One region of the Alkalihalophilus lindianensis genome, then DNA from elsewhere that is predicted to be linked to it. Evidence: riboswitches for the same ligand, from Rfam matches in the RefSeq annotation. Region 1 holds a riboswitch; each other region holds the start of a gene.
What was found. Region 1 has a riboswitch for cobalamin ahead of metE (5-methyltetrahydropteroyltriglutamate--homocysteine S-methyltransferase). Riboswitches for the same ligand answer to the same signal wherever they lie in the genome.
Positions count from the first base shown of each region.

Region 1 (2,200 bases):
TAGGCAGAGTAGGTAGCTGCCATTTTTCTTTTTGAGATCTTTTTCTCTCTTCAAATGGTGTTCTTGATGTAGCAAGAACATCTACATTCGCAAGTTGACGTTGAACTTCCACGTTCATACGATTTGTATTTTTATGAAATTCAATAATTGAATAACTATACTTTTTTAACTCCTCCTGCTTTTCTCGATTTCTAATTACATTTCCTAGTAAGGCTACTTCCTCTAATTTCTCATTAGCAAAGGCCAGAGCATCGACAAACTCCTGGTCAAGGTTTTTTTCACCAGCGGTCGTAACAGGTACATGTAGCAAGGAGCATGAAGGTTGAATGATCAGGTTTTGAGTATGCGAAGAGAGCTCTTTTACATGTTCGTATTTATCTAAGAGGTTACTCTTCCATATAGAACGACCATCAATGACTCCGCAAGCCAAGAATTTATCTTGAGGAAAACCAAACGTCCTCAACTGTTTCAAGTTCTCTCCATTGTCATGAACAAAATCAAGTCCAATTCCTGCAACGGGTAATTGTGTAATTTCTTTATAATGATCAATTGATCCAAAATACGTTTGAAGAAGGAGGTTTAATTCCGGTAACGCATCATTAAAATTAGCATACACTTCTTTAAATAATTCGATCATTTCTTGATTAACATTTTGAGCGAGAATCGGTTCATCAACTTGAATCCATTCTGCTCCAGCTTGCTCAAGTTCTTTGAAAACCTTGATATAAAGGGGGATGAGTTGCGGAATAATCTCCTTGAAGTCCTCGGTTTGATAGCCTTTTGATAATGAGAGAAGGGTGATAGGCCCTACAATAACGGGTTTTCCGACAATATTAAGCTCATATTTTGCTTCATTAAATAATGTAAGTAATCGGTTATGAGTCAAGGTAGGCGTTACCTCTTTTAATTCAGGTACAAGATAGTGATAGTTGGTATTGAACCACTTGGTCATTTCAGAAGCGACATGTTGATCTGTTCCTCTGGCAATGGCGAAATATTGCTCCAGCGAGGCTGCTTCCATTGATTGAAACCGTTTAGGAATAAGACCAAACATAACCGCAGTATCAAGCACATGATCATAATAACTAAAATCACCAATTGGTATCAGCTCAACTCCTAGTGCTTTTTGGGTTTTTAGATACTCGATTCTTAATTTTTTCATCTCTAATTCAAACGTAACTCTTGTTATCTTTTTTGACCAATACTTTTCTAATAGACGCTTCCATTCTCTGTTCTTTCCAATTCGTGGATATCCCACGTTTGACTGTATAATATTCATGTTTAATTCCCTCCGAAGATTAATAGTGTGTATGTACTAAAACGAAAAAAATCTCTTTCCTAAAAGAAAGAGAGATCACATGTACAGGATTAACCCGGATTATCATAAATCAATGGCCAAAACATATCGATCACTCCTCCCTAATAAACGCGTAGGTACTAGTGCGTACAAAAGGCAGGTCTCCTGACTCGAGTTCATTGCTAACTTAATTCCTTCCCGTTCGATATTGTGCTTCATAACAATATTGAATAGTGGTATATCATAAGTAGCTCACTCTTACAGTGGCGCGACCGTGTCGGCTTTTAACCGAACTTCCCTTTTAAGGCTTGGACATTTAATCCAAACCACCTTTTGCATGAACTTATAAAATTTAAAATAGATAAAATACTTAGACTATATCCTAACTCACTTTTTTTTATTAAGCAAGAATTTTGTTGGAGACTATTCTACATAAGTGAAACTATGAATTACTTCACTAAAGAGTTTAATCATGTACCCGTTTACGCTAGAAACTATACCTTTTTAACAGTGGTTTACAAAACCTTTACACAGCAATCATACCTACTTAATATTGCCCATCTATACTAGCAATTGTGAGAGGGAGAACCACTTACGCTACTATTTTTCCTACAGAAAAGGGAGGACAATTCAGTGAAGAAGTTTTTAATGCTCTTAGTAATGGCAGTACTTATGGTAATTGTTGCAGCATGTGGTGGAGGATCTGACGAACCAGCACAAACAGATAACACTGGTTCAGAGGATGCAACAGGAGACAATGCAGCGGAAGCATCAGAGGAACTAGACGGCAGCGTAGTAGTTGATGGGTCAGGTACAGTTTATCCATTAATGTCAGTCGTTGCTGAAGAATACATGATTCGTGAACAACCAAATGTATCAGTTGAAGTAAGTCGTTCTGGTACA
Region 1 covers NZ_JAWJBA010000003.1:214,073-216,272, forward strand. The annotation lists gene metE (5-methyltetrahydropteroyltriglutamate--homocysteine S-methyltransferase) at 1-1,279, opposite strand, end outside; cobalamin riboswitch at 1,436-1,646, opposite strand; gene RYX56_RS11145 (PstS family phosphate ABC transporter substrate-binding protein) at 1,931-2,200, shown strand, end outside.

Region 2 (2,200 bases), on a different contig from region 1:
GAAGATTATCCAAGGGATGAATCATATGCTTAGAGATCAAGAGGAGGATTATTCCATTCTTCAACTTAAAAAGGCATATAAAAAGACTGGAACAAAGCCCCTCTCAAAAGAGCTAACAAAGACGATGAGAGATTGGTTAAAGAACTATGTATAGGCGCTTGAAATTCGTTCTTATCAGTCTAGCTGTCCTTTTTCAACTGCTGACCATTCTTTTTGTTTTTATTAATATCACATGGGCTCTACTAGCGGTTGGAGGAAATGTAGCTAGTTTTCTAGCAGTGTTAATCGTTTTTATGCTGGAACGAAAAAAGGAGAAAGAGGAGGAAATTGATTATGAAAATAGTGACTACTGATTCAATTGCGGGATCTGAGATTATCGAAGTGATTGGCTACGTAAAAGGGGGAACGATTCAGACGAAGCATATAGGCCGTGATATTACAGCGGGGCTTAAAGGAATTGTCGGTGGTGAAATTAAAGGGTACAACGAGATGATGGATGAAGCCAGAAAGCTTGCGATCCATCGCATGGTAGAGGAGGCGACGAAAAAAGGAGCAAATGCAATTGTCGGAATGCGTCTCCAATCATCGACGGTTATGGGGTCTGCAGCAGAGATCATTGCTTATGGTACGGCCGTTAAAATTAAGGAATAAGAATGAAAGCCTTGATGCTAATATGCAACAGGGCTTTTAAAAATTTGATTGAAAGAAAAGTCTTGCATCTCAGCTATATTTCCGGTACGATTTCAATATATCGTAGCATTGGAAGTTTTATTCAACTATATATTGTATTACGAAATGTTGGTGCTGCTTAGCAGCTTAATAGGGAATCTGGTGAGAATCCAGAACTGTCCCCGCAACTGTAAGTGTGGATGAAATGAGGCAACCACTGTATAAGAGTGCTTAATAGGTGCTTATACGGGAAGGCTCAAAGTAAGGTGAAGCACAAGTCAGGAGACCTGCCACCATTTCTTAGTCAGCTATCTTCGGGGGATGAGAAGTGAGACGGCAGCGACTAGACAAGCGCTATTTTAAGTGACTGTCTACTGCTCGTTTAGTTTGCAACGACCAACGAAGCCGTTTTACGTCCTATCTCTCAAATTGAGGGGTAGGGCGTTTTTTTATTTGTTATCGAGATGAGGAGTGAGAGAAATGAAAGAATTAAAGATGATGAACAAGCAAGATACACAATTACAGCAACGTTTTCCGAATCTAGTAACAGAGGAGTGGTTAGAGGAAACATCTACATTAACATGGCAGCAACGCGCATTATCAGCATTAAATGAACTCTCCGTTGATCAACCGGATTGGACGTTTGTAGCGTCATTTTGCTATATCAATGATTTGAAAGAGCATATTGCCAAAGGGCGAGGAGAGGAAGTTGATTCTCTTCCATTAAGCTTCCCTGCCTATTTCAAACAGCAAATAGAAAATGGTATCTATGACAAACGTCTGGACTCCTATACTAGTGAGGAACTAAATCTACTAGCTCTTGTGATAGAACCAACTCGTGATGAAAAATTCACATATATTGGGATTAAAACATTAGCCGATCGTTATTTAGCTAAGAACTTTGAAGATCAAATTATCGAATTGCCACAGGAGCGTATGTTGGTCATTGCGATGATGTTGATGGTAGAAGAACCGCAAGATAAGCGGCTTGATTTAGTAAAAGAAGCCTATTGGGCGTTGTCTAACTTATATATGACAGTTGCCACACCGACACTTTGTAATGCTGGTAAAGTAGGTGGTCAGCTCTCGAGTTGTTTTATTGATACAGTCGATGATGACCTTCGCTCTATTTTTGATAGTTGTACAGATGCCGCAACCGTAAGTAAAAATGGTGGTGGACTTGGAATATATCTCGGTAAGATCCGGGCAAAAGGCTCGTCGATTAGAGGATTTAAGAATGTCTCGTCTGGAGTCATTCCTTGGATGAAGCAGCTTAACAATGTTGCGGTGAGTGTCGATCAGTTAGGGCAACGTCAAGGGGCAATTGCTGTGTACTTAGATGTTTGGCACAAGGACATATTTGCTTTTTTAGATGCCAAGTTAAATAACGGTGATGAACGTCAACGAACACATGACTTATTTACAGCTGTTACGATTCCTGATGTATTTATGGAAGCAGTTGAGAAGCGAGAGAATTGGTCTTTGTTTGACCCTCATGAGGTTCGAATTAAGATGGGATATTCTTTGGAAG
Region 2 covers NZ_JAWJBA010000005.1:32,631-34,830, forward strand. The annotation lists gene RYX56_RS15110 (alpha/beta hydrolase family protein) at 1-154, shown strand, start outside; gene RYX56_RS15115 (hypothetical protein) at 159-353, shown strand; gene RYX56_RS15120 (YbjQ family protein) at 334-651, shown strand; cobalamin riboswitch at 783-978, shown strand; gene RYX56_RS15125 (ribonucleoside-diphosphate reductase subunit alpha) at 1,165-2,200, shown strand, end outside.
Region 2: linked by a shared signal. The riboswitch ahead of RYX56_RS15125 (ribonucleoside-diphosphate reductase subunit alpha) and the one ahead of metE (5-methyltetrahydropteroyltriglutamate--homocysteine S-methyltransferase) in region 1 are both predicted to bind cobalamin.

Region 3 (2,200 bases), on a different contig from region 1:
TTCTACACTCACACCAGTTGCTTCTGACCATCCTTTTTCAATTAGCACCTCATAGACGAGTCCAGCCATCCCGTAGACCCCAGCATCTCCACTAGAAATAACCGCTACTGTTTTTCCTTCTTCAGCAAGGCGAACAGCTGCTTGGGCACGACTTACTTCTTCTGACATTCCTGTGCTAATAATCTCTTGATCTGTTAATAACCCTTTAATGAGATCGACATATGTTTTATATCCAATGATGCAGTGACTCTCTTGAATTGCAGTTAGTGCCCTATTTGTCATATGATCAAAACTACCAGGCCCGAATCCAATAACCAGTAATTTACCTAGCACTTTACATCCCTCCTTATATCCAACAAGCTAAACATCCGTATTTAATCATCAAATGTAAGCCGTTTCATCTAACTCTTTGCTCCTTCCAATTCAACTTTAGATATACCCTTAATACATTTATCTGTGTTGATTGCTTTCATTTCATCATTATCAAAGCTGTAAATTAGAGAATCTTTCAAGTTAACTGTTGAATCTTGATGACTCTTTATAAGAGACCTCCCTACTTCACTTGAAGTAACTGAATACCAGTTTCCTTCAGGGTAGACAACAACCACACATGCATCTTTACAACGTCCATTACACCTAGTTCTCGATGTATGAATTTGTTGATCTAGTTCCCTAATTTTAATCTCATCTCGTATCGCTAACGTAATTTCTTCACCTTCTTTTCGCATACAACTTGAGCCATTACAAATCAATACATGCTTTTTTGTACCATTCAAATTCCAAGTAGTCATATCCTCACTCCTAATTTCAAAAAAATAAAAATACACCCCTAGGTAGAGGTGCATTAAACGCCATACTTATAATAAGCAGCATCTATTACACTTCTCTACCTATGACCCGTAGGTATTGAAGAAAAAAAATCAAGGCAGGTTTCCTGACTTGGGTTCATCATTTCATTGTGTCTTCCCGAATTACCAGTGACCTTCATACAATGAAACTTCCCCTTACAGTGGCGGGACCGTGACGGATTTACACCGTGCTTCCCTTTTAAGCATAACGAAAAATTATGCACCTTGTTTTAACTTGTGATAGAAAATAAAAAAACCTTAGCTTCATTTTCGAAGTTAAGGTAGGTAGGCATGTCCAAAGTAGAGTTCTACTTACAAGAACTCTAATATGATCATCCCACATCCTCCCTCCGAAGATTGGATACAATATTAAAAGCAGGTTTCCTGGCTTGTGTCTAAATCTTACTCATGTCCCTTCCTAGAGTAGAATACTCCAGTGGTTTGACATTTTCATCAACACTTACAGTAGCGGGGGCTGCATCAGACTTTAACTGATTTCCCTATTATCCCAAAACAATATCTTGGGCACTTTTAATATACTGTCTATTAAACTATGATTTATTATATATGGCAACCATTATTTTAATTCATCTGTTTTTTTAAAAAGTTAAAAATTTATTATTATTTTTCTTTTTTACTTTGAAACTTGTATATTCTTATACTATATAAAATTTTAAGAGGTGAAGAAAATGACAACAGCTATATTAGTGATTGATATTCAAAATGACTATTTCCCAAATGGAAAGATGGCTTTAACAAACCCTGAGCAAGCAGCACAAAATACGGCTAAACTGCTTTCACACTTCAGAGAAACAGGCGCACCAGTCTTTCATGTACAGCATATCACAGAAGGTGAAGTCGTTCCTTTTTTCCATCCAAATACAGAAGGTGTCGAAATTCATGAGTCAGTACGCCCAATAGAAGGCGAGACAGTCATTGAAAAACATATGCCGAATAGCTTCTTCAATACAAACTTAAATGAAAAACTACAAGAGCAAGGGGTTAAAGAATTAATCGTTTGCGGTATGATGTCTCATATGTGTATTGATGCAACAGTACGTGCAGCAGTTGAACAAGGATATACATGCCAAGTGATTGAAGATGCTTGTGCAAACACAACATTACAAATTGAAGATAAAATCATTCCCGCTGATCATGTTCATTACGCATTTATGGCCGCATTAAATGGCATCTATGCAACAGTGAAAACAACAGAGGCATTTTTAAAATAAAAGAGATTCTTTTGGGACTATAATGTCTTTATCTTTACAAGAATGATGTTTTCAATAACTTAATAAAGGGTGCCCAGAACAAATAACTTCGGGACACCCTTTATTCATTATACTTAATTT
Region 3 covers NZ_JAWJBA010000004.1:12,594-14,793, reverse strand. The annotation lists gene cobJ (precorrin-3B C(17)-methyltransferase) at 1-282, opposite strand, end outside; gene RYX56_RS12630 ((2Fe-2S) ferredoxin domain-containing protein) at 402-791, opposite strand; cobalamin riboswitch at 908-1,091, opposite strand; cobalamin riboswitch at 1,206-1,396, opposite strand; gene RYX56_RS12625 (cysteine hydrolase family protein) at 1,538-2,080, shown strand.
Region 3: linked by a shared signal. The riboswitch ahead of RYX56_RS12630 ((2Fe-2S) ferredoxin domain-containing protein) and the one ahead of metE (5-methyltetrahydropteroyltriglutamate--homocysteine S-methyltransferase) in region 1 are both predicted to bind cobalamin.

Region 4 (2,200 bases), on a different contig from region 1:
ACATTTCATTTTCAATCATGTATGTGGCTACTTGATGATGAAGATCAATAGCTTCATCTAACTGCTTTTTTAAGATTTTATGAACTTTTGGACTAGCTGTCTCAGTAATTGCTACAGCATAACTTCTAACAGCTGCTTTTGAAGTTACTAAGAGGTCTGTAGCAATTACTTCATCGTTTATTAATTCTTTATTATTAATTTTATCTAAAATACTAGCCATAGTTAACGCCTCCCTTATTTTACTTCCTTTAAAATAGTGCTTAATTCTTCGATTGCTTTTTGAGATGTTTTAGCATCCTTATCAAGTAATTCTTTTAACTTGTTATCCGAGGCGAGCCCTTGCATCATAGAAGATTTAGCTGAGCTTGCAGATTTAATGGTGAGGATCTCGTGAACTTCCAAGATCTCATGAGTTGCATAGTTTGTATTTTTCACGGTCAGTACCTCCTGTATTTTTTGAGAATGTATTATATTGAATACCACACTCTAAAAAATTAAAACATGATGATAAAAAACGAGATATAACTGGTATAAAAATAAGTTGTAATAAGGTCTATAAGGTTTTTCAATTCCCTAAAAATTCTCGAAAAATACTGTCGAATAGTATGGATTCATGTATAATAAAGATACTTATTAACAATCTCATATAGCGCACATCTAGGTCACTCAATAATCGGGAGTGATAATAGGGAAGTTGGTGTAATTCCAACACGGTCCCGCCACTGTAAATGCTAGATTGTTTCACTACGCCACTGTCACTTTGATGGGAAGGAGAAACAATTGCAAAGCATGAGTCAGGAGACCTGCCTAGGCGTTTGTTGTGAAACCTTCGAGGAAAAGGGGAAGCGGTCTAACATACTCAGGTAATTATTATATTAGAGTAAGTTTAGTACTACTTTTATTATGTAAGCACTCCTCGTTTTGGAGTGCTTTTTTGTATTGATCGATTCCTGAACTTTTTTGTTCCACACAGTAGCTAAAGAGAAAATAAGTACTATTATATATTTGGGAGAGTGTCGTATGTTTAAGAAGTGGAATGTGTTACTAGCAGCTATGATGATGGCATTAATCATCACAGCATGTGGAGAAAGTGAAAGTACGGAGGAAGTAGAACCAAATATTGAACAGGGTGAAGCAACAACGGAGGAAGAAAATGAAGACAGCGCCGATGGTACAGCAACCGATGATTTTCCACGTACCGTAACCGATGCTTTAGGGGATGAAGTGACAATTGATGAAAAGCCAGAGAGAATGATTTCATTGATTCCAAGCATTACAGAAACTCTTTATTCACTTGATCAAGGTGACAATGTAGTAGGAAGAACAGATTGGGATAACTACCCTGAGGAAGTTCTTGAGGTTGAGAGTGTTGGGGATATGACATTTGATGTAGAACGAGTGTTATCTTTGCAGCCTGACCTTGTTTTATCACATGAGTCAAGTGCCCATAGTTCTGAAGAAGGATTAGAACAAATTCGTTCCGCTGGTATTCCGGTTGTAGTTATTAATGATGCGACTTCCATTGATGCTGTGTACGAGGCAATTACTCTTATCGGAGAAGCATCTGGTGCCGACGAGCAAGCAGAACACACAGTAGAAGAAATGAAGGAACGCTTTGCTGGTGTGGAAGAAAAGGCTTCTGAGATTAATGAAGAAGAAAAAGTCAGCGTATGGGTAGAAGTTTCTGATGAATTGTACACAGCAGGAAGCAATACCTTTATCGATGAAATGCTTTCAATGATCAATGCTAATAACATAGCTAACTCAGAAGAGGGCTGGCCACAATTTACAGAAGAGGAAGTTGTGTCATTAGATCCTGAGGTAATCATCACAACATACGGTTATTATGTCGAAAATGCTGATGAGAAAATTAAGGATCGAGCAGCTTGGCAAGATGTTACAGCAGTAGTAAATGATCGTATTTATGATGTTCAATCAGATGAAGTAACGAGATCTGGCCCACGTCTTGTAAAAGGAGTAGAAGAACTTGCGTCAGTCATTTATCCAGAGGTATTTGGCGAATAATCACGTTATTGCTTATACCTCAGTTATACTTTTTTGTGCATTCGCTTTAATTATAAGTATTGGAAAGGGAAGCGTAGAGCTTCCCTTCTCTACGGTTATTTTAATTGTCTTAACAGAAGGTTTACATATTCCCTTAAGTGTAGAATTAGACCCGATGCATATCAACATCGTAATG
Region 4 covers NZ_JAWJBA010000001.1:588,127-590,326, forward strand. The annotation lists gene RYX56_RS03285 (spore coat protein) at 1-220, opposite strand, end outside; gene RYX56_RS03290 (hypothetical protein) at 235-435, opposite strand; cobalamin riboswitch at 643-825, shown strand; gene RYX56_RS03295 (ABC transporter substrate-binding protein) at 1,021-2,025, shown strand; gene RYX56_RS03300 (FecCD family ABC transporter permease) at 1,988-2,200, shown strand, end outside.
Region 4: linked by a shared signal. The riboswitch ahead of RYX56_RS03295 (ABC transporter substrate-binding protein) and the one ahead of metE (5-methyltetrahydropteroyltriglutamate--homocysteine S-methyltransferase) in region 1 are both predicted to bind cobalamin.